2 regions of the Alloactinosynnema sp. L-07 genome follow, and region 2 is predicted to be linked to the other one. Evidence: riboswitches for the same ligand, from Rfam matches in the RefSeq annotation. Region 2 holds a riboswitch; the other holds the start of a gene.

Region 1 (11,052 bases), 390 kb from region 2:
CGTGGCGATCACCAGGTCGATGGCCTCGGCGGCGGGCACCTCGCCCGCGTCCGCGCGGGCCAGCGCCAGCAGGCCGTCGACCAGCGCGGACAGCCGTTCGGACTCGCGCACGACGTCGGCGAGGACCTCCTGGGACAGGTCCGGGTCCGGGTGGGTCACCGCGACCTCGGCCTGCACGCGGATCGAGGCGACCGGCGACCGCAGTTCGTGGGCGGCGTCGCCGGTGAAGCGGCGCAGGCGGTCAGTGGCCTCGTCGCGGCGGGCGAGCAGGGCGTTGAGGGCGCCTGCCAGCGAGCGGAGTTCGTCGTGCGCCTCCGGCAGCGGCAGCCTGCGCCCGGTGGTGAGCCGTCCCGCGGCGACCCGCATCCGCTCGACCGGCCGCAGCGACGACCGCACGGCCAGCCAGGTCGAGCCCGCCACGGCCACCGCGACCAGCAGCGCGGCGATCACCAGCCAGTTCAGCGCCTCCCCGTGGGCGGCGGCGTAGCCGACGATGCCGGTGCCGGTCACCACCAGCCGCTGCGTCCCGTCCGGCGCGCTGACCACGGTGCCCAACCAGCGCGCGGGCGGCGCGTCCTGCGCGCGCAGGACCGGCGTGCCCGCCTTGAGCACGCGGATGTCCTGCGGCCCGAGGTCGATCGCCCCGCCACCGTCGACCGGCTCGCCCGCCGTGTCGAGCACCCGGACCTGGATGTTCGGCGACGGCGCGAAGGGCGCCAGCCCGGCCCGGACCCGCTCGGTGGCCGCGTCCAGCGACGCGGACAGCTCGGCGTCGGCCGAGCGGACCAGCAGCGGCCCGATCATCCCGCTGCTGACGACGGCCATGCCGATCAGCACCGCCAGCGTCACGACCGTGGTGACCGTGGTGACCCGGAACCGCATGGTGCGCCGCAGCCACAGCGCGCGCAGCCTTCTCACCGCGGCCGGGTGCCCGCGGGGTCGAGCACCTCGTCGATCTCGGTCGTGGACGCCAGGTAGCCGTGGCCGCGGACCGTGCGCACGATGCCGTCGGCGCCCGCGGCGTCGAGTTTGCGGCGCAGGTATCCGACGTAGACCTCGACGGCGTTGCGGGTGGCGGCCTGTTCGTCGCCCCAGACCGCGCGCAGCAGGTCGTCCTTGGTGACCACCGCGCCCGCCCGGCCCGCCAGCACGTCCAGCACCGCGAACTCGCGCGGGCTCAGCGACACCAACTCGCCCCGGAACCGGACCTCGCGCATCCCCCGGTCGACCACGAGGTCGCCCAACCGCACCTTGTTGCGGCCCGACCCCTCCTCGGCGGTCCGCCGCAGCACGGCCCGGACCTGGGCGACCAGCACCACGAAGGAGAACGGCTTGACCAGGTAGCCGTCGGCGCCGAGGTCGAGCCCGTCGGCCTGGTCGACCTCGCCGTCCTTGGCCGAGACCAGCAGGACCGGCGTACTGACACCCTCTTTGCGCAGGTGTTCCAGCACCCGGTAGCCGGAGAGGCCGGGCAGCATGATGTCGAGCAGGATGACGTCGAAAGTCCCGGTCAGCGCGATCCGCAGGGCGCTGGGGCCGTCGGCGGCCACCACCACGTCCATGCCTTCCGCGGTGAGCCCGCGCTGCAGCGCCCGGCGCACACCGAGTTCGTCGTCGACCACCAGCACGCGAGGTTTCACCCTGCCATCATGGCCGCCCGAGCCCGATTCGCGCGGTCACTCTCAGCGCGTTCTCAGCGTGGGTCGCGCTCTCAGCGCCATCTCAGCTCGGCGGGTGCACTCTCAGTGGTGCGGGAACGTGAACCCGAACAGGGGAGTAGAGCATGAACAGGAAACGGACGGCACTGACCGTCGCGGCGGCTGGAACGGCCACCGGCGTGGTCGGGCTGGTCCTGCTGGCGACGCCCGCGGGGGCGGGCACGGCGCCGCCCGCGCTGCCCGACATCACCGCGGAGGCGCTGGTCCAGTCGGTCCTGACCAGCCAGATCCCGGCGATGTCCGGCGCGGTCGAGTTCAGCAGCGACCTCGGCATCCCGATCCCGGGCCTGCCGACGACCGGCGCGAGCGGCGAAGCCGCCCACGTCTACACCGACGGCCAGGGCCGGGCGCGGCTGTCGATCGACAACGGCGACGCCGAGCGCACCGTGGTCCGCGACGGCAGCACGACCTGGATCTGGAACTCGGCCGACCGCACCGTGACCAAGCTCGCCGACGGTGAGCACGAGAAGAAGGGCGCCGAGACGCTGGCCGACCCGGCCACCGCCGCGCGCGAGTTCGTCGGCCTGATGGGCAAGGACAGCACGGTCACCGTCGACGGCACCGCCCGTGTCGCCGACCGGCCGGTCTACCAGCTGGTCCTCACCCCGAAGCCGACCGAGCGCACGCTGCTGCGCGAGGTCCGCATCGCGGTCGACTCCGAAACGCGGCTCCCGCTGCGGCTCGAAGTGCTGGCCAACGGCCAGGCCACGCCCGCGGTGAAGATCGGCTTCACCGAGTTCAGCACCGGCGCGCAGGACCCGGGCCTCTTCCAGTACGCCCCGCCCGCCGGGGTGAAGGTCGTGGAGGAGAAGGCGGGCGACCACAAGCCGTCGAAGGCCGAGCAGGACGACATGTTCGCCCAGTTCGACCCGAAGACCGTCGGCGAGGGCTGGGACACCGTGCTCGTAGGCAAGATCCCGGCCGAGGCGCTGCAGTCGAAGGCGCCGAACCCGCGCGGCGGCGGCGGCGAAATGGACGCCACGACCTTCCTCAAGCAGATCGGCAAGGAGGTCTCGGGTCCGTTTGGCACCGGGTACGTCATCTCCACCAAGGTCGGCACCGCGCTGGTGACGACGGACGGCCGCGCCGCACTTGGCGCCGTGCCGCAGCAGGTGCTCATCGACGCGCTGGGACAGAAGTGACCGGCGGTTCCGAGCTTGGGATGGTCGCGGCCGACGCCGCGGCCATCCCGCTCGCCGCCCGGACGCGCGGATTGCGCAAGGTCTACCGCGGCACGGTCGCGGTAGACAATGTCGATCTGGACGTCCCGATGGGCGCGGTGTTGGGGATGCTCGGCCCCAACGGCTCCGGCAAGACCACCACCATCCGGATGCTGCTCGGCCTGGTCATGCCCACCGCGGGCGAGGTCGAACTGCTCGGCCACACCCTCCCCGACGGCGCGGCGCTCGCGCTGCCCGAGGTTGGCGCGCTGGTCGAGAGCCCCGGCTTCCACTCGTTCCTCTCCGGCCGCGAGAACCTGCTGCGCATGGCCGCTGTGGAACCGCACCTGGGCACCAACCGCATCGCCACGGCGGTCTCCGAGTCACTGGAGCGCGTCGGCCTGGCAGGTGCCGCCAACCGCCGTTACCGGGGCTACTCGCTCGGCATGAAGCAGCGCCTCGGCCTGGCCGCCGCCCTGCTGGTCCCCCGCCGCTTCGTCATCCTCGACGAACCGACGAACGGTCTCGACCCGGCAGGCACCCGCGAGGTCCGCGCCGTGATCGCCGACCTGCACGCCGCCGGGACCACCGTCCTGGTCTCCTCCCACCTACTCTCCGAGGTCGAGGCGACCTGCACCCACGTAGCGGTGCTCAACCAGGGCACCGTCGTGGCCCAGGGCGAACTCGCCGACCTGCTCGACTCGGGCAACGCGGGCCTGCTCGTCACCACCCCGGACATCACCCGAGCCGTGGACGCCCTACGCGACAACCGAATCCCAGCCCGCGCCGTCCCCGACGGCGTCCGCGCCGACCTCACCGCCACGACACCACCAGTGGTCGTCGAGACGCTGGTCCAGGCCGGAGTCCCGATCTACGAAGTCCGCAGGGACCGCACCGGCCTGGAAGACCTCTTCGCCCGCCTGACCGAAAACGGCGCAGGATCCCAAGACCCCGACAACGACCTCGCCGAATTCGAGTTCCCCATCGCAGAGGAAGCCCGATGACGGCAACCCTCACCCACAGGGCGCAGATCAGGCCCCACACCCACCCGGCGTGGCCAAACTCCCCCACAGCAAAGCCGCACCCCGCACCAGAGCAGCATCGGGTGAAGCTCGGCGATCCCGCTGTGTCTGGGGGGACGACGGCCCCTAAGCTGCCTGGCGTGTGGGGTGCCTTTCCGCCCACGCTTTTTCCCCACAGGGGCCGTCGTAGGGGCCCCAGGCACAGCGTGATCGCCCAGCTTCACCCGATGGTGCGCACGCTCCCCAAGCACTACCAAAGCGCGGCTCCACTCAACCAAGCCCACAGCGCAAGCGAGTCGCAGACCACGGAGGCCACCTCATGACCGCCATCACCGCCGACCTGGGCACCGGCGAGATCCAGCGGCCCCAAGCCCGCAAGGCCCCCCTGATCCGCCTGCTCCGCTCCGAACTACGCATGATCCTGCGCCGACCCCGCACCCTGATCATGATCGGCCTACTGGCCCTAGTCCCCGTCATCGCAGGCATCGGCATAGCCATCGCCGCAGACGGAGAAAGCGGCGACCCAGTAGGCGACGGCATCGCCGCGCTCGTCGACGGCAACGGCCTACTGCTCCCCGTCTTCGCCCTCATCCTCGCCCTCAACATGCTCCTCCCCCTGACCGGCGCCATGCTCGCCGCCGACGCCCTCGCAGGCGAAACGGCCAGCGGGACACTCCGATCACTACTGCTCGCCCCGGTAAGCAGGACGCGCGTACTCGCCGTCAAGGCGTTCGGCGTGGCCACCGTCTCGCTCCTGGTAGTCCTGCTGATGGCGGTCACAGGCACGATCGCGGGCGTGATCCTGCTCGGCGGCGACGGCATGCTGACCATGTCGGGCACTTCCCTGCCCGTCATCGACGCCCTCGGCCGGATCCTGCTGACCGTGCTGCTGGTGACGGTGCAGGTCTGGGCGCTGGCCGCGATCGCGCTGGCCGTGTCGGCGTGGACCGAGCACCCGCTGATCGTCGTCGTGGTGTCCCTCGGCGTGGTCATCCTGTCGGGTGTGCTCAGCGCGATCCCGGCGCTGGACTGGCTCGACCCGGTCCTGATGACCACGAGCTGGGAGAGCATCCCGGAGGTCATCCGCGACCCGCTGCCCACCGGCACCCTGTTGGAGGGCGTGCTGCGGGCGGGCTGCTATATCGTGATCGGCTACTCCCTGGCGCTGTCGCGGATGCTCAGCCGCGACGGCTGAGCACGGCGATCCCGTCGGGGTCGAGGACAAGCCGGACCGTGTCCCCCACGTCCGGCGCGTCCGCGATTCCGGCGACGGCGTTCACCTGGCGGGCCGGGGTATCGACCAGGAGGCGCACATGGTCGCGGCGGTGCACGCGGGCCGCGACGGTGCCCTCGGTCGGCCCCTCCCCCACCCGCAGCGCCGAGGGCCGCAGCCCGACGCGGGCGGGCCCCTCGGGTGCCCACGGCACGGCCGCGATGCCGAACCCGCAGGTCAGGACCCCCGCGTCGACCTCGCCATCGACGACCAGCTCGCAGCCGAGGAACCTCGCGGTCTCCTCGTCGGCGGGCTCACGCCACACCTGATCCGGCCGTCCTGTTTGGACGATCCGGCCCGCGCGCATGACCGCGACCCGGTCGGCGAGGGTGAACGCCTCGTCGTGGTCGTGGGTGACGACGATCGCGGTACTCCCCTCGATCCGCAGCACTCGGGCCAGATCCATGGCCAATTGCTCGCGCAGTACGCGGTCCAGCGCCGACAGCGGCTCATCGAGCAGCAGCAGCCGGGGCCGCGGGGCCAGCGCCCTGGCCAGCGCGACCCGCTGCTGCTCGCCGCCGGACAACTCGGTCACCCGCCGCCGTTCGCAGCCTGCCAGGCCGACCAGTTCCAGCAGCTCGGCGACTCGGCCCGGCTCGTGATCACCCCGCATGCGCAGGCCGAAGGCGACGTTGGCGGCCACGTCGCGGTGCGGGAACAGCTGGCCGTCCTGGAAGACCAGGCCGAAGCCGCGCCGGTGCACCGGGACGCCTGCCAGGTCCGCGTCGTCCCAGGTGACCTTGCCGAACGACATCGGCTCCAGCCCGGCGATGGCCCGCAGCAACGTGGACTTGCCGCAGCCTGAGGGCCCCAACAGCGCGACCACTTCACCGTCGTCCACCTCGATGTCCACATCGGACACCGCGAGCAGTGCTCCATAGTGGACGTCCACACCCTCGACCCGCAGCATCAGAATTCCCCCACCGACTGGACCCGCAGGCGTTCGACCAGCAGCACCGCCGCGACGGTCACCACCATCAGCAGCGTGCACGCCGCGTAGGCCATCTGGTTGTTCAACTCCCCTGGACGCGAGATCAGGCGCCCGATCACCACCGGCAGTGTCGCGGTGTCGGGGCGGGCCAGGAAACTCGTCGCGCCGAACTCGCCAAGGGCGACCACGAAGCCGAACGCCGCCGCCGCGAGCAGGGACCGGCCCGCGAGCGGGATGTCGATCTCACGCCAGACCCGCCACGGGCTCGCGCCGAGCGACGCGGCGGCCTGCCGCAGCCGCTGGTCGATCGAGCGCAGCACCGGGAGCAGCATGCGGATCACCAGCGGTGTCACCACAAGCGCCTGGGCCAGCGGCACCAGCGCGGATGACGTGCGCAGATCGCCGGGCAGGGCGTCAAGGGTGATCAGGTAGCCGAACCCGACGGTCACCGCCGACACGCCCAGCGGCACCATCAGCGCGGTGTCGAGCGTGTCGACCACCGCGGGCCGCGCCCGGCCGCGGCTCAGCGACACGAGCACGACCGCCGCGGTGACGCCAAGTCCCAGCGCCAGCAGTGTGGCGTCGAACGCGGCGCTCAGCGAATTCACAGCGGCATCGATGCCGGAGACCTGCAGAGAACCGCGGAACCCGGTGCCGGACAACGCGCGGTATCCGTCCAAGCCCCAACCATCCTCAGTGGACACTGAGCGCAGGACCAACGCGAGAATGGGAACCAGCAGGGCCGCCACCACCGCGTAGGCGCCCGCGACCACCCCCCACTCACGGCCCCGTGGCCGACGGGCGGTCTCGGTTCGCGGGCGTAGCGTCATCGCCGTCTCCCGGCGCCGCCGCGCCACGGCCGCGAGGACCAGCACCGCGACCACGGCGGTCACCTGGATCAGCGACAGCGCCGCCGCACCGGACAGATCGAGCAATTCGACCGTGCGCAGGTAGATCTCGGTCTCCAGCGTTCGGTAGCGGGCCCCACCCAGCAGCAGGACGACACCGAAACTGGTGGCACAGAAGAGAAAGACCACCGCCGCCGACGAGCCGATCGCAGGCCGCAGCGCGGGCAGGGTCACCGAGACGAACGCCCGCAGCGGCGAGGCGCCCAGCGACCGGGCCGCGTCCTCGGCCCGGCGGTCGAGGTGCGCCCAAAGGCCCGACACGGTGCGGGCGACGACGGCGACGTTGAAGAAGGCGTTCGCCAGCACGATCGCGAGCACGCCGCCGTCTGGCAGCAGCGACCGGAAAGCCAATCCCACCACCACTGTCGGCAGCACGAACGGCACCAGGATCACCGCGCGGACCACCGCCATCCCCGGCAGCGCGCAGCGGGCAAGCAGGAATGCCACCGGCAGCGCGGCGATGACCGCGACCAGCGTCGACGCCGCGGCCTGGGCCAGGGTGAACAGCACCAGCGACCAGGTGTCGGCCGCGGCCAGAACCCGGCCGACACCGCCGGAGGACAGACCCCGCTGGACGATCGCGGCCACCGGCCACAGGAAGAAGACCGCCAGGAACCCCAACGGCACCAACGCCGCGAGCAGCGCTCCCGTGCCCTGGGGTGGACGGCGGGCGGCCGCGCCGATGCCGCGGGGTCCGGTCGCCTCCCGCGACTGGCGGCGGGCTGGTGCCCGCCGCCGGGTCGACCGCGGACTCAGCCCCGGACGGCCGTGCGCCACTGCTCGATCCACCGCTCCCGGTTCGCCTGGATGTCGGCGGCGGCCATCGTCGCCGGGCTCTGCGGCGCGGGCGCGGCCGCCCACGCCGCGGGCAGCGCCACGCCGTCGCGGGCCGGGTAGACATACATCTTCTCGGGCACCTTGGCCTGGAAGGACTCCGAGAGCAGCAGGTCGAGCACCTTGCGCGCGCCGTCGGTGTTCTTCGCCCCGGCCAGCACGCCCGCGTACTCGACCTGGCGGAAGCAGGTGTCCAGCAGCGCCGCCGTGCGCGGTTTGCCCGCCTCGTCGACCTCAGCCGACGGCGACGACGCGTACGAGACCACCAGCGGCCGCGGGCCCTTGCCGGACGAGCCGGAGAACTCCTGGGTGTAGGCCTCCTCCCAGCCCGCCACGACCTTCACGCCGTTGGCCTTGAGCCGGTTCCAGTAGCCGACCCAGTCCTTCTGGCCGTACTGCGCCACGGTGGCCAGCAGGAACGCCAGCCCCGGCGAACTGGTCGCCGGATCCTCCACGACCAGCAGGTCCTTGAACTTGGGGTCGGCAAGGTCCTCGAACGTGGCGGGCGCGGTAAGCCCGCGCGCGGTGAGCCCGGCCGGGTCGACGTTGACGCACACGTCGCCGGTGTCGACCGCGGTCAGCCTGCCGGTGTCGTCGATGGCGAACCGCTGCGGACCCTTGTCGGCCTCGGGGCTGCGGTACTCGGCGAAGACACCCTCGGTGAGCGCGCGGGAGGCGAAGGTGTTGTCCACCCCGAAGGCGATGTCGCCGAGCGGGCTGGACTTGGTGAGCACCAGCTGGTTGGTCAGCGCGCCGGCGTCGCCGCTCTTGCGCACCTCGATGGTGATGCCGGTGTCGGTCTTGAACTTGTCGAACACGGCCTGGTCGAACTCGAACGAGTCGTGGGTGACCAGGACGACCTTGCCGTCACCGCCCGACTCCTCAGAGCCGAACAACGAACAGCTCGCGGTCATGAGAACCGCGGCCGCGATGGCGACGAACTTGCGCATGGATCGTTCCTCCTCGGGGCGTGGACGCACCACGAGGACCTTCCTGCGCCGGCATGACCCGGATCAGGTGCGGACGGTCGAGGGCACGCCCCTCCTCTCAGCCCGCCTAGGCGGACTCCCGTGGCGTGACGAGCGTACGCCTGGCCGAGCGGCCAGTATTGGGGTCATGCCTGAACTGCTCAGTGACAAGGACATCGGCGTCGCGCTCGGCACGCTGCCGGACTGGAAGCTCAAGGACGGCGCCCTGGTGCGGGTCGTCGAGTTCGACGGGTTCCCGCAGGCCATCCAGGTCGTCAACCGGATCGCCGAGATCGCGGAGAACGACAACCACCACCCCGACATCGACATCCGGTGGCGCACCCTGACCTTCCGGTGCAGCACCCACTCCGCGGGCGGCGTCACCGCCTTGGACGTGACCATGGCCGAGGAGATCGACGGCGTGGTCGACACGGTGCGGGGGCCGGACGGACGCTGACGCGGGCGCGGGCGCCGACCGTCTGGTACATATGGAATCAGGTGATCACCTTCCCTGCGACTCACCTGAAAGGCACACCATGCGCACTCTCCTCGCGGGTGCCGCGCTGGCCGTTGCGGCTTGCGCGCTCACCCCGGCGGCCGCCATGGCCGCACCCCAGACGGCCACCTGCACGCCGTCGTTCTTCGCCGAGCGGTACGAGGGCAAGACGATCCACATCATCGACCGCTGCCAGTCCGAGCCGGGCTGGGTCCGCTACACCGTCTTCATCAACGGGCGCGAGCTCGGCGTCGACAAGCTCGAAGGCGACATGGGCTACCTCAGTGTCATCAACGCCTACGACGTCACGCCCACCCTGAAGGACACCGCGCGGAACGCGGTGGACACGCTGGGACCGGACGGCGAACTGGCGCCGTTCAGGCCGTAATCCGAGTCAGGCGCGGCGCCCGTCCGGACGGGCGCCGCGCCTGGTTCACTCAGCTCCGGAACGGACCGGTGACCTCATAGGTGATGCCGCCGCTGCTGCTGCCCGACGTGCCACGCTGCGACGAGAAGTACAGGCGCTGACCGTTCGGGGTGAACGCCGGGCCGGTGATCTCCGAGCTGGACTGCCCGGTCACCCGCAGGAACACCGCGACGATGTCGTCCGGCGTGATGAGGCAGATCTCCAGGTTGCCGCCGTCCTCGGCGACGTACAGGTCACCGCTGCCCGCCCGGGTGATGTTGTCGACACCGGTCAGCGGAGCGCCGCCGCCGACCACGAGCGAGTCGTCGTAGGCCAGTTCGATGGTCGAGGTGTTCGCGTCGTACGCCCACACCCGGTTGTCGCCCTTGGTGGTGAACCAGCAGGTCCCAGCCGCGTACACGCAGCCCTCGCCGCCGTTGAACCGCTTGGCGCCGGAGACCTGGTTGCGGGTGGCGGTGGGGCTGCCGTCGGGGTCAGGCACGACGCCCCAGGTGACCGAGCCGCTGGTCTGGGAGTTGGTGCCCTTCATGACCTCCAGGGTGCCGCTGGTCAGGTTGCCCCAGGTGGTCGGCCGGAACCGGTAGAAACAGCCGTCGCTGGTGTCCTCGGTCATGTAGATGTAGCCGTGGTCGGCGTCGGCCGCGCAGGCCTCGTGCTTGAACCGACCCATGGCCGGGCGCGACACGGCCGGGTTGACACCCCACGGGTCGGTCTCGTAGACCCGCCCGAGCGACACCTCCTCACACGACAGCCACGTGTTCCACGGCGTCGCGCCGCCCGCGCAGTTGACGTTGGTGTTCGACAGCGTGCGGTAGGCGCCGGTGATCGTGCCGCTGGAGTTGAACTTGACCGCGCCGACACCGCCGGTGCTGGACACCTCGCTGTTGGACACATAGATCCAGCCGGTGCCGTCGGCGAACACCGCGCCGCCGTCCGGAGCCGGGTGCCACGGGTAGCTGGTGCCCGTGACCAGCTGTCCCGATCGGGCGATCACCCGACTGGTGAATCCGGAGGGGAGCATGATCCCGTTGGCGTCCGCGGCCTGCAGCGGTCCATACGGGCCAGGGCCGGGCTGAGCCGGGGCGGCGAAGGCGGGGGCCCAGGCGGCGCCACCGAAAGCGGTGGCAGCTCCGCCGATCACAGCGGCCCGGAGGAAGTTACGACGTTCCACGGTCTGACTCCGATCGTGTCACAGTTCGTGTTCACACGGTGTCCGTGCGTGTCGCACCGTACGGGGGTCGGGTGAAAGTCAGACAAACGAACGGCGTAGGACGCACGAACGCCCGGCAAGCCGCAGCTCACCGGACGCCCATCA
Region 2 (11,052 bases):
CGCCGACGACAAGACCCTGCTCCCCGACCCGATCGAGTTGCTCGACGCCGCCGCCACCCTGGTCGACGACGGTTTCGTGGTGTTGCCCTACACCAACGACGACCCGGTGCTGGCGCTGCGGCTGGAGGAGGCGGGCTGCGCGGCGGTCATGCCCCTTGGCTCGCCGATCGGCACCGGCCTGGGCATCCGCAACCCGCACAACATCGAACTGATCGTCGCCCGCGCGGGCGTCCCCGTGATCCTCGACGCGGGCATCGGCACCGCCTCCGACGCCGCGCTGGCCATGGAACTGGGCTGCTCAGCGGTGCTGCTGGCCACCGCCGTCACCCGCGCCGCCGACCCCGAGAAGATGGCCACCGCGATGCGCTCGGCGGTGGTCGCGGGCAGACTCGCCAGGCAGGCAGGCCGCATACCGCAGCGGTTCTGGGCCCAGGCATCCAGCCCTCCGCGATGAAGCCTTGGTGGCGCGCGGCACAATGAGGTATGACGACTTCGGAGGGCGACCCCGCCACCGGCGACATCCCGGCCCGCCTCTACCTGGCGATCGGCAGACTGTCCCGGTCGCTACGCCGCTCCGGCAGCCCCGGCCTCGGCCACGGCTCGATCTCCGCACTGTCCACATTGGTCAACTGCGGCGAACTACGATTAGGTGACCTGGCAGGCAAGGAGGGCGTCGCCGCCCCGACCATGTCACGCATCGTGGCAAGCCTGGTAGAGACCGGCCTGGCCCTGCGCGAACCCGACCCCGCCGACCGCCGAGCCTGGCTGGTACGGGCGACCGAGGAAGGCGAACGGGTAGTTTCCGGCGTCCGCTCGACACGTGTGCACGAACTAGGACGCAGATTGGAACGACTCTCAGCAGAGGACCACAAGCGCCTAATCAACGCGATCCCGGTCCTAGAGGCACTGCTAGCAGAGGAACAGAAGAGCTAAGTAAAAAAAGAGGCACCCGCCCGGCTCAGGGCGCAAAGAACGACCCCGCATCGGGAAGCCGCCACAGCGGAGAGACCGGTCCGACTCCCGAGCCCAGGGGATATGCGGCGCGCACGCTCCGAGTAATGAAGTCCTTACCGAGCCGCACAGCACTCACCACGTCATTCCCCTTAGCCAACGCCGCCGTAATACTCGAAGCAAGCGTGTCACCACTGCCATGGGTATCGGTGACGTCATACCGAGGCCCGACCAACTCGATGAATTCGGAGCCGTCGTAGAGCAAGTCCAGGCACTCCGCGTCATCGCGCATATGCCCGCCCTTGACCAGGACCCACAGGGGCCCGAGGTCGAACAGCGCCTTCGCCGCATCACGCTGCTGAGAACGCGTCCGCACGTCAATACCAGTGATCAACCGAACCTCATCAAGATTCGGCGTCACCAACGTCGCCCGCGGAAACAACAGAGTGCGGATCGCATCGAGAGCTTCGGCGGCCAGCAACGGATCCCCGTGCATCGAAGCCGCCACCGGATCCACCACCAGCGGAATCGTCTGTCCGATATGGACCCTGTCACAGGCCCCAGCCACCGCGGCGATAATCGCCGCGGTGGCCAGCATCCCAGTCTTGGCCGCCTGAACGCCGATATCGGTCGCGACCGCCTCGATCTGCGCGGCCACCACCTCCGGCGGCACCGTGTGCACCCCCGTAACCCCAAGGGAGTTCTGCACAGTCACCGCCGTCAACGCGGTCATCCCATGCACCCCGCAGGCGAAGAACGTCCGCAGGTCGGCCTGGATACCCGCGCCACCACCGGAATCCGATCCGGCGATGGTCAGCGTCCTTGCTGGAGTTAGCACAGCGGCATCCTTCTCAAGACTTGTCGACGACCGGGAGATAGACCTTCTTGCCCTGTTCGACGAATTCCGTCGACATCTCCGACATGCCCGCCTCGATAGCCTCCACAGAGGACAGGCCGTGCTCCTCGGCGTACTTCCGCACATCCTGGGTGATCTTCATCGAGCAGAACTTCGGCCCGCACATCGAGCAGAAGTGCGCGGTCTTGGCTGGGCTCGCGGGCAGTGTCTCGTCGTGGAACGAGCGCGCGGTGTCCGGGTCGAGCGAGAGGTTGAACTGGTCCTCCCAGCGGAACTCGAAGCGCGCCTGGGACAGCGCGTCGTCGCGTTCCTGGGCCCGGGGGTGGCCCTTGGCCAGGTCGGCCGAGTGCGCGGCGATCTTGTAGGTGATCACGCCGACCTTGACGTCGTCGCGGTTGGGCAGGCCCAGGTGTTCCTTGGGGGTGACGTAGCAGAGCATCGCGGTGCCCAGCCAGCCGATCTGCGCGGCGCCGATGGCCGAGGTGATGTGGTCGTAGCCGGGCGCGATGTCCGTCGCGAGTGGACCGAGGGTGTAGAACGGCGCCTCGCCGCACAGTTCCTCTTCGAGTCGCACGTTCTCGGCGATCTTGTGCATCGGCACGTGGCCGGGGCCCTCGATCATCACCTGCACGTCCTTGGCGCGGGCGATGTGGGTCAGTTCCCCGAGGGTGCGCAGCTCGGCGAACTGGGCCTCGTCGTTGGCGTCGGCGATCGAGCCCGGCCGCAGGCCGTCACCGAGGGAGAAGGTGACGTCGTAGGCGCGCAGGATGTCGCAGAGTTCCTCGAAGTGCGTGTAGAGGAAGCTTTCCTTGTGGTGGGCCAGGCACCACGCTGCCATGATCGACCCGCCGCGCGAGACGATGCCGGTGACGCGCTTGGCGGTGAGCGGCACGTAGCGCAGCAGCACGCCCGCGTGCACGGTCATGTAGTCGACGCCCTGCTCGCACTGTTCGAGCACGGTGTCGCGGTAGACCTCCCACGACAGCTTCGTCGGGTCGCCGTCGACCTTCTCCAGCGCCTGGTAGATCGGCACGGTGCCGATCGGGACCGGCGAGTTGCGCATGATCCACTCGCGGGTCTCGTGGATGCGCTTGCCGGTGGACAGGTCCATGATCGTGTCGGCGCCCCAGCGGGAGGCCCACACCATCTTGTCGACCTCGTCCTCGATCGACGACGACACCGCCGAGTTGCCGATGTTCGCGTTGATCTTGACAAGGAATTTCTTGCCGATGATCGCGGGCTCGGACTCCGGGTGGCACCGGTTGACCGGGATGACCGCGCGGCCGATGGCGACCTCGTCGCGCACGAACTCCGCGCTCAGGCCCTCACGCTCGGCGCAGAACCGCATCTCCTTGGTGATGATCCCGGCCTTGGCGTAGGCCAGCTGGGTCACCGCGCCGTTCACCGGCTCACGCTCGGCGATCCAGCTCTCCCGCAGCCTCGGCAGTCCAGTGTGGACATCGATGGCGGCGGTGTCGTCGGTGTACGGGCCCGAGGTGTCGTACAGGTCGACGTGCTCACCGTTGGTGAGGTCGACCCGCCGGATGGGGATGCGCAGACCGTCGGCGGTCTCGCGGTAGACCTTGTGCGACCCGATGATGGGACCGGTGGTCACGGTGGGCCGCACGGAGCGGTCGTCAAGAGCGGTCACGAAAATCCTCCCTACGCCGGCATTACCCGGTCAGGTTCATCGGTCGGCGGCGCCGGGTCCCAGGAATGGACACCAGCCGCCCTCTCAGCCCGCCATGGCGCGAGCTCCCGCGGTGCGGTGTGCAGTTGTCCTTCGCACCCTAGCCGGCGGACGCGCCAAAGCCAACCGAGCACTAACCTGTTGACCATGGTGCAGCCGTACCCGCCGGGCGCCCGCCGCCTGGGCCGTCCCCACGCGGCCGTTCCCTGCCCGGCGTGCGCCGAGCTGGTCGGCCGGGGCTACCCGACGTGCACGTCCTGCGCCGACCGCGTCGACGCCTACTGGCTGGCCGACTGGGCCGCCCTGCTCGACGCCGAGGGCGTGGTCTCGGGCGAGCCGGAGGAACGTGACCTGGTGGCGCGGGTGTTCAGCGCCGAACCGGGCGCCTACCCGTGGACCTGCACCGACTGGGCCATGCGGCTGACCGTGTGCCCGACCTGCCGGGCCGAACTGGGCACCGGCGACACCGGCTGCCTGCGGTGCGCGGGCGCCGACCAGTCCCGCTGGGCCTGGGACTACGCGGCGATGCCCACCTCGATGACCCACAACGAACACGCCCTGCGCGTCACCGTGGCGGGTTTGCGCGCCGCCCACCGCAGGCGCGACAACCAGGTGGCCTACTGGCGGCTGTCCCTGCCGTTCCTGATGACCGGCGAACCCGTGTCGCAGGCCCAGGCCCAGCGCGTGCGGACCTACCTGCTGGCCGGGCGGACCGAGGAGCTGTCGACGAGCCAGTCCTTCGCCGACATGGCCGCGCTCCCCGACTTACCTTGGCGCGCGCCGGCTTAGGACTCCAGCGCCAACCGGATGCCGAGCGCGATCAGCACGGCCCCGGAGAACCGCTCCAGCCGCGTGCGGACCTCGGTGCGCTTGAGCCACCGCATGACCCGCCCGAGCAGCGCGACCACCATCAGGTACCAGACGGTGTCGATCACCACCCACAACCCGGCGAGCGCGAGCAACACCCACCGCGCCGCGCCGGGGGAGACGAACTGCGGCAGGAACGAGATGGCGAACACGGCCAGCTTGGGGTTGGCCAGGTTGACCAGCAGCCCCGCGCGGAACCCGGAACCGCTGGTCGGGACGTCGTCGACGGCGTGGTCGGGCTTGCCGAACAGAGCCTTGGCCCCGAACCAGACCAGCACGGCGACCCCGATGATCCGCAGCACCTGATAGGCGATCTCGGAGGCGACCAGCAGGACCGAGAGACCCAGCCCTGCCGCCACCGCCCAAACCGCGACGCCGACCTCCATGCCCGCCACCGTCGCCAGCGCGCCCCGGCGGCCGCCGCGGATCGACTGCTTGAGCAGCATCGCGGTACCCACGCCCGGCACCATGGCCAGGACGAACGAGGCGAGCAGGAAGGCGAGGAAGCTGGACCAGGTCACCGCCGAATGGTGCGACAGCGGTCACGCTGATCGCCACCGGTTATCCGGGGAGGATTAGGGCATGTCCTGCGGATCATGGCGGGCGGTATCCGCGCCCGCTTGGCCCCTGGGCGCACCGCGGGAACGGCCACGGACAACCAGTACGCGACCGTCCCCGCGGCACGCCCAGGAACCAAGCGGATCACGAATCCCACCCACCATGATCCACAGGACACGCCCTAGTCGTCGGCGAAGGGGTCCTCGGTGGTGCTCGGGTCCCAGGACAGGCCGGGCTTGCCCCACTGGTTGGCCTTGAGCATCCGCTTGGACTCGCGGGCGTTGCGGCCGACAAGGCGGTTGAGGTAGAGCAGGCCGTCGAGGTGGTCGGTCTCGTGCTGCAGGCAGCGCGCGAAGAAGCCCGTGCCATCGACCTCGATCGGAGCGCCGTCGACGTCCTGGCCGGTGACCTTGGCCCACGTGGCGCGGCCGGTGGGGAACGACTCGCCCGGGACTGAGAGGCAGCCCTCGAAGTCGTCGTCGGGATCGGGCATGCCCTCGGGGATGCCGGAGGTCTCCAGGACCGGGTTGACGACGGTGCCGCGGTGGCGCACGCCTTCGTCGTCGGGGCAGTCGTAGACGAAGACCCGCAGGGCCACGCCGATCTGGTTGGCGGCGAGACCAACGCCGTTGGCCGCGGCCATCGTGTCGAACATGTCTTCGACCAGGGTCTTGAGTTCGCCGTCGAAGCGGTCGACCGGCGTGGTCGGGTTGTGCAGGACCGGGTCGCCGACGATCCGGATCGGGTGAACTGTCATATGGGCAGGGTAGTTATACGCGGGTTGTCGGACGCGCCGTGGACATGACGATCACATCCGGTGGTGACGTGGTGTAATGGCGCTTGAGGATCACACCTGTGTGATTCCGGTGCGGGAGCACGGATTCGCCAGCCAAGACGAGGCGAAGGAGCCAGATGAACGCCGCTGAGATGCCCAAGCTGCCCGACGCGCAGCCGACGCAACCGAAGCCCTCGGGCGGACTCAGTGAGCGGGATCACACGATGCTCGCCTTCGAGAAGCAGTGGTGGAAGGCGGCGGGCTCCAAGGAGCAGGCGATCCGCGAGATCTTCGACCTGTCGAGCACCCGGTACTACCAGATCCTCAACGAGCTGATCGAGAAGCCGGAAGCGCTGGCCGTGGAACCGATGCTGGTGAAGCGACTGCGCCGGATGCGGGGCACTCGGCTGAATGCCCGCTCCAGGAGCAGGTTGGGAATGGAACAGCGATGACCACAGATCCTTCCGCCGTCCGCCCAGGCAAGGTCGCGGGTCTCGCCCTGATCGGCGTGGCCGCGGTCGCGACGGTGATCGGCGTCATCACGCTGCTCGGCGGCAACGGCGACAGCGCGGCGAACCAGAACCCGTCGTCGGCCCCGCCGGTGACGACCACCGTCGCCCCGGCAACCGGGACCGCGGGGTCCTCGGAGACCTCGGCGCCCACGTCCGCCACGAGCGCCGCGCCGACGACGGCCACCACCACGACCACCGCGCCCGTCGCGACCACGGCGACGGCCGCGCCGCCCGAGACGCGTCCGTCCACTCGGGACCAGCCGGTGCGGGTCTACAACAACAGCCTCGAGACCGGGCTCGCGGCCAAGGCCGCCGAGGACTTGGCCGCGCACGGCTGGCAGGTCGCCGAGGCGTCGAACTATCCGCAGGGCAAGATCCCGACCACGACGGTCTACTACCGGCCCGGCACCGAAGAGGAAGCCGCGGCGAAGGAACTGGCCAAGGTGTTCGGAATCCGCGCCGAGGAGCGGTTTGAAGGGCTCAAGGACGCCAGTCCCGGGCTGATCCTCATCGTCACCAGGGACTACCGCTCGCCGTCGGTCGACAAATAGGTCAGCGGCTCGGCCAAGTCTGATTCTGATTCGTTATAAAGGCCGACGGGTCAGTTGGGCAAAGAACAGCACTTCCTTTCAGTGCTGTCGCGATACGCCTTGCCACGCCTAAAGGAAGCGCGGTCGATCAGCGGTCTTCGCAGTTCAGCGCCGTTCGCCCGCCGTTTCTACTGTTGATCCATTCGGCCCACGGCGACCCGACAATTGTTATGTGTTAAAAGAAGTGGTAAACCCGCGAATTCCCGCGCATGCGGCATGTTCTAGCCTTCGAAATATCGGCCGTCGATCACGGCCGAAAGGGCGAAGAAAGGCTTTACCATGTTGCGCAAGATTCTCGTTGGCGTGTTTGTCGCGGGTGCGGCAATGGCCGCGACGGCCCCCGCGGCGTCGGCGGCGACCACCGCTGACACCGCCTCGTTCCGGATGACCGTCCAGTACAACGGCCAGGCGACCGACTACGGCACCCTGAAGTGCAACCCCGCCACGGGTGACCACCGCAGCGCGGCCACCGCGTGCGGCCAGCTTTCGGCGGTCGGCGGCGACTTCGCCGCGCTCAACGTCAACCCCGACCGCATGTGCAGCATGCAGTACGACCCGGTGACGGTGACCGCGCGCGGCTACTGGAACGGTCGCTACAAGTCCTTCAGCCGGACCTACGGCAACCCGTGCGTGTTCGCCAACACGACTGGCTCGGTGTTCGCGATCTGAGCTAGTACCACGGCGGAGGGCCGGAGACCCCGGCCCTCCGCCCGGTTCAGGATCCTCGTGTCTCGGCGTAGGCCGCCAACGCGGCGACCTGCGCCGGGTCGAGTGAGGGACCGACCGCCGCCCGGGCCGCGGCCAGGTGCGCCGCGGTCACCTCGGCCGCGTCCATGCTCTCGCGCATGGCGGTGAGGGCCGCTTCGCGGATCAGGGCAGTGCAGTCGGCCGCGGAGTAGCCGTCGAGTTCCTTGGCGTACTCGTCCAGGTCCACGTCCGGGGCCAGCGGGGTGTTGCGGGCGGTGGCCTTGAGGATGGCGGCGCGGGCATCGGCGTCCGGTGGTGGGACGTAGATCAGCCGCTCCAGCCTGCCGGGGCGCAGCAGGGCCGGGTCGACCAGTTCCGGGCGGTTCGTCGCGCCGATCACCACCACGTCGCGCAGTGGTTCCACGCCGTCCAACTCGGTGAGCAGGGCGGCGACGACGCGGTCGGAGACGCCGGAGTCCGACGACTGGCCGCGGCGGGGTGCGAGCGCGTCGATCTCGTCGAGGAAGATCAAGGCGGGGGCTGCCTCGGCGGCGCGGCGGAACAGGTCGCGCACGGCGCGTTCGGACTCGCCGACCCACTTGTCCATCAGTTCGGCGCCCTTGACCGACAGCACGTTGAGCTGGCCGGTGCCCGCCATCGCGCGGACCAGGAACGTCTTGCCGCCGCCGGGCGGGCCGTACAGCAGCACGCCGCGCGGCGGGGCGACGCCGAGGCGGGCGAAGGAGTCCGGGTAGCGCAGCGGCCACAGGACCGCCTCGGTGAGCGCCTGCTTGGTCTCGGCCATGTCGCCGACATCATCGAGGCTGATGCCGCCGGTCCGCAGGGTGTCCGAAGTCGACATCGACGTCGGCCGCACCGTGTCCAAGGCGCCGAACAGGTCCTCGGACTCGATGCGCGGGTCGCCATCCTGGTGCCGCAGCGCCGCACGGATGGCCGACTCACGGCGCAGCGCGATGAGGTCGGCGGCGACGAAGCCGGGAGTGCGCTCCGCCACCGCACCGAAGTCCACATCGGACACCACGGGTACGTCGCGGAACAGCACCCGCAGCAACTCGGTGCGGGTCTTGCCGTCGGGCAGGGGCAGGCTGAGTTCCCGGTCGATCAACTCGACACCGCGCACCCGCGGGTCGACCGCCTCCGGGTGCGCGGTGGTCGCGACCAGGGCGACGCGGGGAATCTTGACCGCCGCACGCAGCGAGTCGAGCACCACGGTCGCCACCGGCGGCGGCGCGGTCGCGGGGAGCAGTGCGTCGAGGTCGGCGATCAGCAGGACCACCGGGGTCCCCGCGTCGGCATGCGCACGAACCGCCGCGATGGCCTCCTCGACCCTGGCCGCCGTCGTGTTGGCTTCCAGGACCGCGACCGTGGGGCCGACGAGTTCGACCACGGCGGCCTTCTGCGTGTGGGCCACCGCACGGACCAGCGTGGACTTGCCGACACCTTCCGGCCCGGTCACCAACACCCCGAGCCGGGGCGCGGCACCGAGCTTGGCCAGCAGCTCCGGCCGGGTGAACGCCAGCTCGAACCATTCGCCCAGCGTGCGCGCGACCTCACCAGCACCGACGAGATCCGCGATCGGAACCGGCGCCTGCTCGGGCTCCGCCACGCCCACCGACTCCACGCCCGCCCGCGTCGACTGGGCCGTGACCTGGACGCCCTGACCCGATGGGGCGGCCTGGGCGGCCTGCCCGGTCGCGCGGACGGGCCTATCACCAGTGCGCGGCCCGTCGCGCCAACCGACCACAGTGGACGGGTGGACGGTGGCCGCGCCTGCGGGATCGGTGGCGGTCACCGTGAGAAGTTCGTTGGTCCATGTCGTCCCGATCGCGCGAGACAACTTGCCGCGCACAGCCGAAACGTCGGATCCGGGCGGCGGGGAGAGATCCTGCGGCAACAGCGAGACCGCGTCGCCCACGGTCAGGACCTTGCCGACCAGGGCCAGCCGGACGGTCTCGGGGGTAAGGGAGGTGGTGGCCAGCCGGGACCCCGCGACGGTCACCGAGCGGGCGGGCGCGACCTCCACAGGGGACACCACAACCTCAGAGCCCTCGGTGACACCGATATTGGACATGGTGACGTCATCAAGAAGGATCACCCCGGTCGGCCCACCGGCCTCAGCCGCGAGCGCCGCACTGACCCGCGCCCCAGTGAGCTGGACAGCGTCCCACTGCCGCAGCCCAAGAGCATCGAGCACCTCCCGATGCAACCGAACAACCCCCCGACGAGTGTCCAGCGCGGAGGGCGTCAATCGGGCAGTCAACGTGATCTGTGATCCCACGCTGACACCTTATGGGCTAGTGGTGTGTCCATGAGCGTTGCCGGGCTCTCGACGGCCCAGCTTCCCGCTGGCCGCACCGCCGAAACGCCCAAGTACACCCAGTACGAGCGGCATTCCGGCGGCACGCCCACCGGAAACCTGGATCCGCCGATAGCCCGACAACGCTCATGGACACACCACTAGGGCCGGTTCTCGCGGCGAAGTCCGGTCCGGCGCCACGATCGTCGCCGGACGGGTCCGGCGACCCGCGGCTCAGGCGTCACCGGGTGGTCGCGGTCGCCGTTGCGGTTGGGGAGACGCACCGCGCGACGGGCCGCGCCCGCGACCTTGTAGAGCGGGACCGGACGCAGGCCGAGGCGACGGGACCCGTGTTCGCGCTTGATCGCCCGGCGTTCGCTCGGCGGGATGTCCCAGGCTTCCGGGTGGTTGGCCAGCCAGTGCTTGCGCCGCGCCGCATACGGGATGTGGAGCAGATAGATGACCAGCGCGGTCGCCAGAGCGATCATCGGATACGTGATCACCGCCGCGGCCAGCAGGCCGACGCCGACCAGCAGCGGGGCGATGGCGCGCGGGGGGACCCGGACCGACTTCACCGACAGTGTCGGGATCCGGCTGATCAGCAGCGCAGCGACGGCTACGGCCCAGATAGCGACAGCCCAACGGGACTGCCACCAAGCACCGTGGTCGCCGTACTCGATGGTGAGGATCAGCGGCAGCAGCGCGAGCAGGCCACCGGCGGGGGCGGGCACGCCGACGAAGAACTCCTTGGCGTACGGCGGCTGCTCGGTGTCGTCGAGCAGGGTGTTGAAGCGGGCCAGGCGCAGGATCATGCACACCGCGAAGATCAGCGCGATGATCCAGCCGAAGCGGTTGTTCGGGAACTTCCACACATAGAGGACCAGCGCGGGCGCCACGCCGAAGGAGATCGCGTCGGCCAGCGAGTCCAGCTCGGCGCCCATCTTGGAGGTGGCGTCGAGCAGGCGGGCGATGCGGCCGTCGAGGCTGTCGAGGATCGCCGCGACGCCGATGGCGGCGATGGTCGCCGCCAGTTGTCCGCGCAGCGCGAACTGGACCGCCGAGAGTCCGGCGCACATCGCCAGGACGGTCAGCGCGTTCGGGAGCAGGCGGACGCCGGGTGACGCGGGTGCCATCAGTTCTCCGAGGATGAGGCGAGCTCGGCCAGCACGGTCTCGCCGCCGATTGTGCGCTGACCGGCCTCGACCAGCACGCGGCTGCCCGCGGGCACGTACAGGTCGACCCGGGAGCC

Evidence for each region. A riboswitch is a leader RNA that binds a small molecule or an ion and turns the genes downstream of it on or off. The one in region 2 is predicted to bind thiamine pyrophosphate.
Region 1: another riboswitch for thiamine pyrophosphate. It lies ahead of BN1701_RS30910 (thiamine ABC transporter substrate binding subunit); the one in region 2 lies ahead of thiC (phosphomethylpyrimidine synthase ThiC).

The regions. Positions count from the first base shown of each region.
Region 1 is NZ_LN850107.1:6,752,061-6,763,112, reverse strand. Features, by position in the region: gene BN1701_RS30945 (cell wall metabolism sensor histidine kinase WalK) at 1-918, opposite strand, end outside; gene BN1701_RS30940 (response regulator transcription factor) at 915-1,640, opposite strand; gene BN1701_RS30935 (sigma-E factor regulatory protein RseB domain-containing protein) at 1,784-2,860, shown strand; gene BN1701_RS30930 (ABC transporter ATP-binding protein) at 2,881-3,882, shown strand; gene BN1701_RS30925 (ABC transporter permease) at 4,220-5,095, shown strand; gene BN1701_RS30920 (ABC transporter ATP-binding protein) at 5,079-6,086, opposite strand; gene BN1701_RS30915 (ABC transporter permease) at 6,083-7,696, opposite strand; gene BN1701_RS30910 (thiamine ABC transporter substrate binding subunit) at 7,765-8,796, opposite strand; TPP riboswitch at 8,820-8,928, opposite strand; gene BN1701_RS30905 (4a-hydroxytetrahydrobiopterin dehydratase) at 8,963-9,271, shown strand; gene BN1701_RS30900 (tyrosinase family oxidase copper chaperone) at 9,351-9,698, shown strand; gene BN1701_RS30895 (alkaline phosphatase PhoX) at 9,748-10,908, opposite strand.
Region 2 is NZ_LN850107.1:6,365,443-6,376,494, forward strand. Features, by position in the region: gene BN1701_RS29060 (thiazole synthase) at 1-454, shown strand, start outside; gene BN1701_RS29065 (MarR family winged helix-turn-helix transcriptional regulator) at 484-933, shown strand; gene thiD (bifunctional hydroxymethylpyrimidine kinase/phosphomethylpyrimidine kinase) at 959-1,789, opposite strand; gene thiC (phosphomethylpyrimidine synthase ThiC) at 1,803-3,458, opposite strand; TPP riboswitch at 3,450-3,579, opposite strand; gene BN1701_RS29080 (hypothetical protein) at 3,645-4,286, shown strand; gene BN1701_RS29085 (LysE family translocator) at 4,283-4,885, opposite strand; gene BN1701_RS29090 (peptide deformylase) at 5,104-5,679, opposite strand; gene BN1701_RS29095 (DUF3263 domain-containing protein) at 5,835-6,149, shown strand; gene BN1701_RS29100 (LytR C-terminal domain-containing protein) at 6,146-6,760, shown strand; gene BN1701_RS29105 (SSI family serine proteinase inhibitor) at 7,079-7,468, shown strand; gene BN1701_RS29110 (AAA family ATPase) at 7,515-9,785, opposite strand; gene pssA (CDP-diacylglycerol--serine O-phosphatidyltransferase) at 9,965-10,936, opposite strand; gene BN1701_RS29120 (phosphatidylserine decarboxylase) at 10,936-11,052, opposite strand, start outside.